DNA from 2 places in the Pseudoalteromonas sp. SG43-7 genome. Region 1 is predicted to be linked to the other one. Evidence: riboswitches for the same ligand, from Rfam matches in the RefSeq annotation. Region 1 holds a riboswitch; the other holds the start of a gene.
The links. A riboswitch is a leader RNA that binds a small molecule or an ion and turns the genes downstream of it on or off. The one in region 1 is predicted to bind lysine.
Positions count from the first base shown of each region.

Region 2: linked by a shared signal. The riboswitch ahead of dapA (4-hydroxy-tetrahydrodipicolinate synthase) and the one ahead of lysC (lysine-sensitive aspartokinase 3) in region 1 are both predicted to bind lysine.

Region 1 covers NZ_JACJEY010000062.1:3,030-8,952, forward strand. The annotation lists gene H5200_RS19925 (sodium-dependent transporter) at 1-1,014, opposite strand, end outside; gene H5200_RS19930 (4'-phosphopantetheinyl transferase superfamily protein) at 1,168-1,911, shown strand; gene lysC (lysine-sensitive aspartokinase 3) at 1,888-3,291, opposite strand; lysine riboswitch at 3,369-3,540, opposite strand; gene nhaD (sodium:proton antiporter NhaD) at 3,655-4,902, opposite strand; gene H5200_RS19945 (hypothetical protein) at 5,081-5,923, shown strand, end outside.
Region 2 covers NZ_JACJEY010000012.1:106,516-112,438, forward strand. The annotation lists gene H5200_RS07810 (succinylglutamate desuccinylase/aspartoacylase family protein) at 1-961, opposite strand, end outside; gene H5200_RS07815 (PLP-dependent decarboxylase) at 967-2,172, opposite strand; gene H5200_RS07820 (2,3,4,5-tetrahydropyridine-2,6-dicarboxylate N-succinyltransferase) at 2,172-2,912, opposite strand; gene dapA (4-hydroxy-tetrahydrodipicolinate synthase) at 2,928-3,812, opposite strand; lysine riboswitch at 3,945-4,138, opposite strand; gene H5200_RS07830 (DNA-3-methyladenine glycosylase I) at 4,329-5,030, shown strand; gene H5200_RS07835 (YdiU family protein) at 5,039-5,923, shown strand, end outside.

The sequences.
Region 1 (5,923 bases):
AGCCACTGGAATTTCAGTTGATGAAATAGTCGATGTGAGTGATGCAATCGACATAAGTACAAAAAACAGTAAACCAACCAATAAGCCAATTTCGCCCATAGTATTAAATAACTGCGGTAGAATTGCGAAAATTAGTTGCCCTTCTCCCACTAATTTTCCATCACTAAATACTTGCACGCCATTGTGCTGCGCCACGTAAATTGCAGGAATAATTAATAAACCCGCTAAAAAGGCAACCCCTGTATCAAGTAACGCTACCGACGCGGTTAACCGCGGCAAATTAGCATCAGGCTGCAAGTACGAGCCATAAATCATCATACAACCGACACCCAGTGACAGTGAAAAGAACGCCTGCCCCATTGCCGCAATAATTAAACCTGGGTCGAGTATTTGGCTAAAGTCTGGCACTAAATACGCAGCAAAGCCTTCACTTGCGCCATCAAGCGTGGCTATATAAGCAATTAGCACAACGAGTAACACCAATAGCATCGGCATTAACCGTCGCGACCATGTTTCTATGCCAGATTTAACACCTTTGAGAATAATACTCGCAGTGAGGATCAGCATCAGTGGTGTAAATACAAAATTACGCGCCATCGAATCCGTGTGTAAAAACGCACTGACGGTGGTAAATCCAAAAAAGCTAGCAATGGGTTCAAGGGCATAAGCAAGCATCCAACCTGCAACAATTGAGTAAAAGCTCAGCATCACAATCGCACCGGCTAAACCTAAATAACCAGCAGCAGCGCCTACTTGCGGTGCTTGCTCTTGCCATGCTTGTCTAAGTGCTTTAACCGGATTAGCTTGCGCTTTATGACCTAAGTACAACTCAGTGTATAAAGCTGGCAAGGCTAAAAAAAAGATAACTATAAAATAGACTAGTAAAAACGCGCCGCCGCCATGATTTGCCGCTTGCGTGGGAAATCCCCAAATATTACCTAATCCAACTGCAGCGCCAGAAGCTGCTAAAACAAAGCCAAGGCGGCTTTGAAAACCATCACGCAATTGTGCCATACATCTACAAATCTGTTATTATTTTTCATTATTGTGAATTAAACCATATTTAACTCTCACAGAGTAATAAATTTGCCTTGGCTTAATTAACCAGCGCACAACCGCACAAAATATAAACATGTTTGTTCTTTTATCACTTTAATTGTGGATTTTATGCCTGCGTTATTTTTTCAACAGCAACTCGTTATCACCAAACACAGCGTGCAGCCGTTCAATGCGAATACTATTTTATTATTTGACGCCCAGCTGTTAAATGTCGATGAATTCGATTTAAACGCACTATTAAGCCCATTTGAACTGACGGTTATCACCCGTAGAAAAAGTTACAAAGCCAAGCAAGAATATTTAGCCACTCGGCTACTGCTTAAGTATTTGGTAAAACGAACGATGCCACAATTTCGTGAGCTAGCAAATAACCATATTAGCTCTGAATTTGACCAGCAAAGCAGTAAATTACTGCTACATATAACTGACCGTGACACAGTATTGCGTAGTTGTTTATCCCACTCTAATGGTTTTGTGGGTGCTGCATTAAATGTAGAACGAATTGAATTTGGTTTTGATATTGAAAAAATAAACCTGAAGCGCCCATTTGCAAAGCTCGCTAAGCATTTTTATCATCTTGATGAGGTAAATTTAATAACGCAAGATCAGCAAAGTGCAGAACGATTTTTTAGAATATGGACCTTAAAAGAAGCACTTGCCAAAGCCACCAGCCAACCAATTGCAAAATTACTCAGCCCCAATGTATTTACTGAACTTGAGCGAGCAAATTTAACAGCGCTGAGTTGTCAATATAATGAGTTTGATATCAGTGTGGTAAGTGACAAGAGCACTGACTGGCAGTGCTCTGTGGTAAATTCTACCGCCCAATTACGCGGCGTTTTGAACTTCTAATAAACGGCTGTGGATCGCTTGCACAACAAAGTCTGACTCGCTGTGCTCCACTAAAAAGCACAGGTTATGTTTACTTGCGCCATGACAAATTAAGCGAATATTAAAATCGCTTAATACATTCATTAAGTTAATTTCTTGCTGACGTAATTGAATTTGTGAACCAATTAATGCCACTAAGGTTAAATTGTTCTCAACCGACACGTGGCAAAACTCCGCTAACTTATCAAGGCATTCTTGATCAAGCTCAGGACGCGAGGCATTTGGCGCATTATCTAAAGTAATTGCAACACTTATCTCTGAGGTAGTTACCAAATCAACCGAGATATTAAACTCACTTAAAATTGTAAACACGTGAGCTAAAAAACCACTAGCCAAAAGCATTTCGGGGCTTTTTAAGGTTAACAATATTTGATTTTTACGCTGCGTGACAGCACGAATTCCGGGGATTTGTGATTTCTCACGTTCGATCCAGGTACCACCACGTTCAGGCTCACGGCTAGAACCAACAAACACACTAATATGGCTGCGGCTCGCAGGTAAGATAGTTGCCGGATGTAATACTTTCGCCCCAAAGGTAGCCATTTCGGCCGCTTCATCAAAACTTAAACGCACAATCGGCGTAGCCTTAGCACATAAGCGCGGATCGGTGCTAAAAATGCCCACGACATCAGTCCAAATGTGCACGCTTTTAGCGTTTATAGCTTCGGCCAGTAATGCCGCACTGTAATCTGAACCACCACGACCAAGTGTGGTAGTTTGACCATGCGCGTCGCTGCCTATAAAGCCTTGAGTTACAATAACCTGTTCAGCTAATAACGGAATTAAATGCTCTTTTGCGGCCATTGCTGTTGCAGCTACATCTGGGGTTGCTTTAGAAAACTGGCTGTCGGTTTTTAATACCTGTCGCACATCAAAACGCACCGCATTTAAGCCATTTAAACGCAGTACCTGAGTAAATAAATAGGATGATAAACGCTCACCAAAGCTCAATAACTCATCATGTTGTTGCTTTGATTTTAGTGGCTCACTGGCAAGTGACTTAAAAGCTTTAATGGTTTCATCAAAGCCATGAGCTAAATCAGCATCCAATGACAGCTCATTTAAAATAGCTTCTTGAATAGCAATAACGCCAGCAATGTTCTCATTGCGCTCATCTGCTGATAAATCTTTTTTACATAAGGTCACAAGGTGATTAGTCACTCCTGCGCTGGCACTGACGGCCACTACTCGTACGTTGTTATCGGCTACAATAATTTCACTGCAACGGCTCATCGCTTCAAAGTTAGCCACACTGGTGCCACCGAACTTTGCGACTACGTAGTCTGATTTTTGATTTTGTGCTGACTGTTGCAAGTTAGTTGCAGCTAATTGGGTATTCATGTCGTCTCCTTTTGTGGCATTCATACCACGATAAAACAAGAAGAACTTGGCAAGGGGGTGCTCGATAAGAAAAGTCCACTGCCAGAAGCTCTCCACCTAATTGGTGACAGTTTTGAGGATTCAGCCCCATAAACCGAAAAACCACTGTGACGTCCAGTTGCTTTCCTCGGCGAGTACTTCCCTCCTTAATGATTACAGGCATACGTCGCCTAACATTAAGTACCTAAGTACCGCACCTCTTCTGAATGTTAGATTAATTACTTAAATTATTAGCAATTAAATAACAAAACCCGCTATTAAGCGGGCTTTGAAAGTTATCGTTTAGACGTCTAGCTGTCAAGTTGTTTTAAATAATAAAAGCAATTAAATAAAGCTACCAGCTAAATACGATCCCATATAACCAATTGTATAAGCGATTAATAAATACACCGACATACGTAAATAACTCATAAAGGTAAGCGCTTTTACTTTACTCATAGCGATAATACCGGCAGCCGAGCCAATAATAAGCATGGACCCCCCCACCCCAGTTGCATACGTAAACGACAACCATTGTTGTGGACTCATCACTATTTCAGCTTTAAGTAACGCAGCCGTTAGTGGTACGTTGTCAACCGCAGCTGATAATATACCCATTAAATAATTAGCGTATTGTGCTGGCATTAACTCGTAAAGGTGAGTGAACTTACTGAGCATACCGACTTCTTTCAGGGCGCCTACAAGTAATAATACGCCAACGAAGAACAGCAAGGTGTCGTATTCTATTTCGCGAATATAATCGATGATTTTTTTATTCACATCTTTTTTGCGCATTAAAAATTGCGCTACTAAAAACATCAACGACAAACCAAATAAGAAAGTTAACAAAGGCGGCACATGATAAAGCACGCTTAACGTTAATGTCCCGACAATCGTTGATAAGAAAATCACTGCAATAGTGATATCTGTTTTCTCAATGCGACGGTCCTCTTGTTTGGTAAACTCAACTTGGCCGTTGAGCCCAAATGACAGCATAATGGCCAATAGCGCCACGCTAAATAACGCAGGCACAACCAACAATAGCAAGTGACCAATGGTAACTTTGTCATCAAGGAAAATCATCAAGGTAGTAACATCACCGGTAATTAACGACACTCCGCCCGAGTTCACACTAAAGATGATAAGCGTAGCGTATTTAATTAGCTTTTTCGGATCGAGTTTTAACGACATCACCACCGCAAGGGAAATTAATGTGGCTGTGATATTGTCTGAAATCGACGAAAATAAGAAGGAGAACCCGCCAATCAAAAACATCAGTTTGCGTTCGCTAATAGCACTGGGCATTATCTTATGCACAATATTTTGGATAAAACCTTTGGAGTTCAAATAGGCTACAAAGGTCATTGCAGCCATTAAAAACAACCAGAGTGTGGCAATCTCTAAAATATTGTGGTCAAGTTGATGTTGTACGTTTTCGGGGCTTTGCCCGTGAAGCGGCGAGATAAATAAGATAATCCAGCATAAAGTACCAAAGAAAAGCGTGGTTTTGGCCTTGTTTACATGGATAATATCCTCTATAACGATGAGCACGAATGCTAGCGTTATCAGGGTTAGGATAATTGCAGTTACCATGGTGTTTGAACAACCTTTATAAAAATGTAAAAATTGTATGTTATGAGCCGCAGGACGACACGGCGCGCAGTCTAGCACCAAAGAATGTGTAAAACTATTGTCAATTTGCTTTTCTACGACTAATCGCTGAGGCCTAACAAGCCGGCTTTACAAGATAAATTAGGATTTTTGGAGTTTTATGATCCCAGCTAAAAAGTTGCTAAATACCCTAACAGAGCACTGGGGAATGTTAGAGCTGCTATTTAAACGTTTTAAAATGGCTGATTTCAGCCTAAAAGACGTGCAAAATGCGATCAAACAAAAACAACCTACGTGGTCAAATGAGCGCATTTACAAAGAAACCAACCGCCTTTTAAACCAAGATATTATTATTCCCTTGGCTAAATCGTCACAACTTGAAATTAACCGTGCAATTGCAGATTTTGCCACTTTTTTATTGCAGGAAGAACATTTAGGCTTGGCGCAAGAAATTAGCGTGCTGGTTGAAGATTTAGCCCGTTTGGGTAACCGTTTAGACAATGCCGGTAGTATTGAAGACTACGACGAGATGCGCCGTTTTAGCCGCATTATGGATGATCGGGTGCGTAAAATAATGAAACTATTTGCCCACAACGAAAATGCCATTTTAAATATTGTAGAACAAGCAAAAGCTAATAATGCGGTGCAATCATTACAAAAGCGTTATCAAGCGGTGATTGAAGCGTTTGATGAATACATTGAACCAATGCTTGAAATGGTTGATATTCGTGGCGATTTTCATGCTTGTTTTAATACCATCGAAACACAAATCAGCACGCAAATCGAATATATTGAACGCAGCGGTAAAGCTTATCAAGATAAACGCATGCTTGAACGATTACGTACCCGAATTTTAGAAATGCATTTAGTTGGTCGCGAAAGCCTGCGTAAAAGTGCCGATATGCTAATGCCACTGCGTGAAGAGTTGCGCCGTAATAATATGATCACTCGTCAAGCAGCTAAAGTACTTGGTTTAGTACGTAAAAATGGCGTTGATAATATG
Region 2 (5,923 bases), on a different contig from region 1:
GCTCGCCAGCTTTGATATGGCCGCCAAGTGGTGCTATATACTCAACCATGCCGCCCATAGCTGCATAGTAAGCAAGATAATCATTTAAATCACAGCCGTAGCGCTTCATTACTTTTGGCTGATAGGGGGCATCAACGAATACCTGCTTATGATTTAGGTAACTTAAAATACTATTAGCATCATCAAGGGCCGCAGTTAAATCGATTTTTTCTTGGCTGCCGAGTTCGACCGTAAAAGCTTCAACCTGCACTTTAAACTCACGCCCTTGTTGAGCTAATGCTTCGGTTAGTTGCCACCATGGACAAAAACTTGCTTCATCCATTGCTCCTGCAAAATCATTAGGAATGATTAATACATGAGGAATATTAAAGTAGTTGGCACTGGCCTTGGCATAATCTGGGCAATATAAATGCTGACTCGAAATGGGGCCTGTGTGTAAGTCGAGCACGATATCAGCTTGGTGTGCCAATTTTTGCAAGTTAAGTGCAATGCGTTTGCCTGTAGTTAGGCGATAAGCTGGACCGCTTAGTTGCTGCTCTACTTCATCAATCAGTGCGGCTTTAAACGCACTTTTTAAGGTTTGCTCATCGGCATCACTGTATTGCTCAGCAAATTGGCTCGCGAGCTTACTATTGCAGTGATACATGCGGTTCCAGTTGGTGCCGGTGATTGGATCAAAACGACCAAGGGTGAATTCGCCCGATTTTTGATTGCAACCAATTGGGTTCGCGTAAGGCACCAGGGTGATATCGCCTTTGAGTTCAAGATGCTTAAGCTGCTCAAGTAATTGGTAAATAACTGCATTGCCTTGTACTTCTGCACCGTGCATATTAGCTTGTACATACACACTTGGCCCAGTGCCATCGCCTTTTAAACGATAGACAGGAATTGTGAGCGGTAGGCCGTTGGCAACTTCACCAACTACTATGTTTTCTTGGCTTATAGCTTTAGTCGTACTCATCTCAATTACCTTAAGTAGTAGCTGGCATCTTCAGCTGTGCGAATACAGTTAAGCTCGCCATTTTGTAATGTGTATTCAGCTGCTAGCTCATGACATAAAAAATACGGCATACTTTCGGTAAAGCCGTACGCGCCACATTGGCTAAACACCAACCAGTCTTGCTCATTTAAATCACTAGGTAATTGGTGTTCACCTAAGCAATCAAGTGCTGTACATAATGGCCCATATAAGCTCATAGTTTGGTATGCAGCAGTTGAGTCTCGTAATAATCGTGCTGGGAAATCTTGGCTGGTGACTGCAGGGCGCAATAAATGATTAATACCGCCGCTTAAGATCACTTGTTGTTGGGCATAGTTAAGTTTTCGCTCAACGACAGGCGTTGCGTAATGACCGCATTCGCCCACAGCATAACGGCCAAGCTCCATCCAGAGTTCTTGTACGCCTGCGGCATGTTTAATGTTAGCTAATGCATCAATGAGCGCATCCCAACTTAAGGTTGGTGCATCAAGAGTGTAAGGAATACCTAAACCACCGCCTAAGTCGAGTACTTTTAAGTGAATACCTAAGTCGTTGGCAAGCTTTGTTAACGGCGTAATCATTTGTGACCAAAGTTCAGCGAGTTTGTCGCTGCTAAGCATGTTGCCCCACTGAAAAATATGCAGACCGTCAAAATTAAGCGCTGGGTAGTCGCTAGTATTTAGCGCTTGCCATTCATCGCAACCTAAACCAAATGGAGTAAGGCTATCGCCACCAAGTGGGTTTTTTTCCCCTTCAGGCCAGCGTAATTGCACTCGCAGTAATACCTGTAACTGACAGTTTTGTAAGCTTGCTTGCTCGTTAAGCCAGCGTACTTGATTAAGGCTTTCGGCAACAAAGGTACGTACGCCGCGCGCAATAAAGTGTTTAATTTGTTTTGGGCTTTTGGCAGGCCCTGTATTGAGCACGCGCTCGCTGTTAATACCTTGAGCAAGTACTTGCTCAAGTTCGCCCTTACTTGCCACATCAAAGTTAAAACCCGCGTTATCTAAGCTTTGAATGACTTTAGATAATGGGTTAGCTTTTACGGCATACCACAGTTTTACCTCAGTTTGCGTCACTAACCGCGTTAAGTGTGCGTTTAATGTATCAAGGTCGTAAATAAAAAAGGGTGTATCAAGCGTAGTTGATAGCTCATCAATGGCGGTTTTAACTGGCGTGCTCAAAAAGCTCATTAACGTAAAACCTCTTCAAGCAGCAATGATGCATCACTTTGTTCATCACGGTATTTTACAATTAATGCACACGACATACTTAATCCTTGCTCGCGGGCCCAAGTATTAGAAGCTGGGCGAGAACCTGGAATAACAATCGCGTATTCAGGAATAGGCTCGCCTTTAGCCAGCTGGCGCTCATTAACACAGTCATAAACTGGAATAGTTGCTGATAAGCGTACACCTGGTGCGAGCACCGCGCCTTTTTTCACTACTACGCCTTCAACAATCACGCAACCTGCACCGATGAATGCATCGTCTTCTACCACCACCGGGCTTGCACCAATAGGTTCAAGTACACCGCCTAGTTGTACTGCAGCGCTTAAATGTACATTTTTACCTACTTGCGCACACGACCCCACTAACGCGTGGCTATCAACCATAGTGCCTTCGTCGATAAAGGCACCAATGTTTACATATGCTGGTGGCATAATAATCGTGCCCTTAGCAACGTGTGCGCCACGGCGAACGCTTGAGCCACCAGGTACCATACGCACTCCAGCATCGGCTGCAAAACCTTGTGGTGCTAAATTGTGTTTATCAACAAAGCCACCTGGAAATTCGGTATTAGTGCCATTTTTAAACGCTTCTAAAATACCTTGTTTTACCAGAACGTTAGCATGCCATTGGCCGTTGTCGTCTTGTGTTGCTGCGCGCACAGCGCCCGATTCTAAATTATTTAGTAGTTCTAACCAGCTCATTATAAAAACCTGTATTTAATGCCAAGATAAAATGGTGTTGTTTGCGTTGTTAATACAATCAGTTTGCGTTAACTCAAGATGCGTCAAAGGTGGACGTAAGTACGGGCTGTTAATTCGCCCTTGTAAATGCATCAATACTTTGACGGGGATAGGGTTTGCGACAGCAAACAAGCTTTGAATGGCTTGTGACCAGTCGGCAAATAAATTGGGGTGTTGACCGCTGAGACTTCGTTTTACAAACTCATGGGTTTGCACAGGCCATGCATTAGCAGCCACAGAGACTAAACCTTTTGCGCCAGCCTGGGCAAAGTAAGGCATCAGTGCATCGTCACCGCTAAAAATAGCTAAATTAGGTGCGACTTTTCTAAAACCTTCAAATTTAGCAATGTCGCCACTGGCTTCTTTGAGTGCCCACAAGTTTTTATGGTCTTTCAAGTTGCTAATTACGGCCGATGGAATATCAACAGCACTGCGCCCTGGTACGTTATAAAGCATGCAAGGATGTTTACTGGTATTAAGTAAGCTTTCAAACCAATGTGTTTGGCCTACCACGCCGGGCTTAGCGTATAGGGGAGTGCCCAGTAAATAGCTATGAATGGGTAACTGATTACAGTATTCAACCCAGGCAAGTTGTTGCTTTAGATTTATACCGCCTACTGCAACCATCAGCGGTACTGTTGGCGTTAATTGGCACACGTGTTCAACAATCGCTTGTTGCTCTTTGAGTGTTAGTGCGAGGCCTTCGCCGGTGCTACCAAGTAATAAAATACCATTGTCAGCCACTTGCTGCTGTGCAACTAACTGATCAAGAGTGGCATAGTCGACTTCACCAGCGTCAGTAAATGGCGTGACGAGTGCCGTCCACAAAGGGTAGTCATTTAAATTGAAGTTATTGATCATCTCTCACGAACTTATAAGTGATTCGAGGAGTTAATAAGCTTTTATGATTGGAGCCACATTAACGTCGTTCGAACTAATAATTCGAAGAGCGAATGGGCTTAATATAATAGGGCGCTATGGCCTTATTACGCTAAGACCAGAAGCTCTCCACCAAATATTTTAACAGCCAAGCTGTTATTGGTGACAGTCGCTGGGATTCAACCCAGTCGCCCGAAGTAAAACTTCACAAAAAGTGTTACTTCTCGGCGTTAATTCCCCTCACGTATGATCACTGGAGTGTGTGCTCCTCACATACGTTACCTGAATAACGCACCTCTTCTAGCCCATGGTGCAAGTTTTATCGTTTAAAACTCACACCTTTAATAGGGGTAATGCAAAAGATTAAAGCATTTTAGCCGTCTAGGTGTCAAGGCTGGATATTTTTAAGTTTATTTTTAGCTGCAATGTGCTCCTGACATTTTTTTACAACGTAAATAGCGTTACAGTAAGCGTAATAACAAGTAGTGGTAGTGAGTAATGGAAAAATTTCAAGATATATATCAACGAGCGGCACAGCGAAAAGGTAGCGAAGTAATGTTACAGCACTTACTTGTTGCCCCTCAAAATGCAAAGCAATTAACTGCTTTACCTGATGATGCATGGCTTGAAGAGTTTACCCGCAAAATTTTTCAAAGTGGTTTTTATTGGTCAGTGATCAACAATAAATGGCCAGGTTTTCGGGAAGTATTTTGGGATTTTAGTGTGGCTAAATTATTAATGATGCCGCCAGATATGCTTGAGCAAAAAGCCACCGATGAGCGAATCGTTCGTAACTTTAAAAAAGTGCAAACGATCCCAGAAAATGCGTATATGATCCATGAAGTGGCAAGTGAACATGGCAGTTTTAGTCAGTTTATTGCAGATTGGCCGAGCGACGATATTATTGGTTTGTGGGGGTATTTAAAAAAGCATGGGGCGCGTTTAGGTGGTAACACCGGCCCTTATGCATTGCGAACCTTAGGGAAAGACACTTTTTTATTATCGCGTGATGTAGAAAGTTATCTCCGTGCTCATAAAATAATTGATGGCGGTTTACAAACTAAAAAGTCACTTGCCAACGCTCAACATTTTTTTAATGAATTGCAGCAACAAAGCGGATTAAGCCTACAAGAGCTCAGTCTGTTAGTTGCATACAGCGTGGGCGATAATCGCGTTGGTATACAAACAACCCAAGCTTAAGGAATACTATGAAATTAGTTGCTCGTTACACCCAGATTGCTGATGATTTTGCTGTGGCTGATCAGCCAAGTGCTGTTATTGCTCCAAACTTACTGCTGTGGAACGATACGTTAGCTAGGCAGCTTAATATTGAGGTTGTCACATCAGAACGTGCGGTAATTTTTTCTGGTAATCTTAATAACAGCGATGTTGCTGCTGTGGCATTAGGTTACTCAGGGCATCAATTTGGACATTTTTCACCGCGTTTAGGTGATGGGCGAGCACATTTATTAGGGGCTGTCACTGATCAGCAGCAACAGCTTTGGGACATTCAACTCAAAGGTTCTGGTGCTACGCCATTTTCACGTGGAGGTGATGGCCGTTGTGCAATCGGTCCTGCGGTACGTGAATATATAATGAGTGAGGCAATGCATGGGCTTGGCATACCGACGACACGTTGTTTGGCAGTTGTTGCCAGTGGTGAAACAGTTTACCGTCAACCACCACAACAAGGAGCCATTGTTACCCGCGTTGCTAGTAGTCATATACGTGTCGGTTCGTTTCAGTATTTAGCTGCGCAAGGTGACGTTACTGGTTTAAAAGCCTTAGCTGATTTAGCTATTGAGCGTCATTATCCTGAGATAAAGTCTACGGGCTCTGCGCGTTATTTGGCATTTTTAAGTGCGGTAATTGAAAAGCAAGTTAGCCTGATTGTTAGCTGGATGCGCGTTGGTTTTATTCATGGAGTAATGAATACTGATAATACGCTCGTCAGTGGTGAGACCATCGATTATGGCCCTTGTGCAATGATGAATCAGTTTGATTTTGATACTGTATTTAGTTCTATTGATCGCCAAGGTCGCTATGCTTTTGGCAATCAACCTAATATTGCTAATTGGAATTGTGCACGTTTA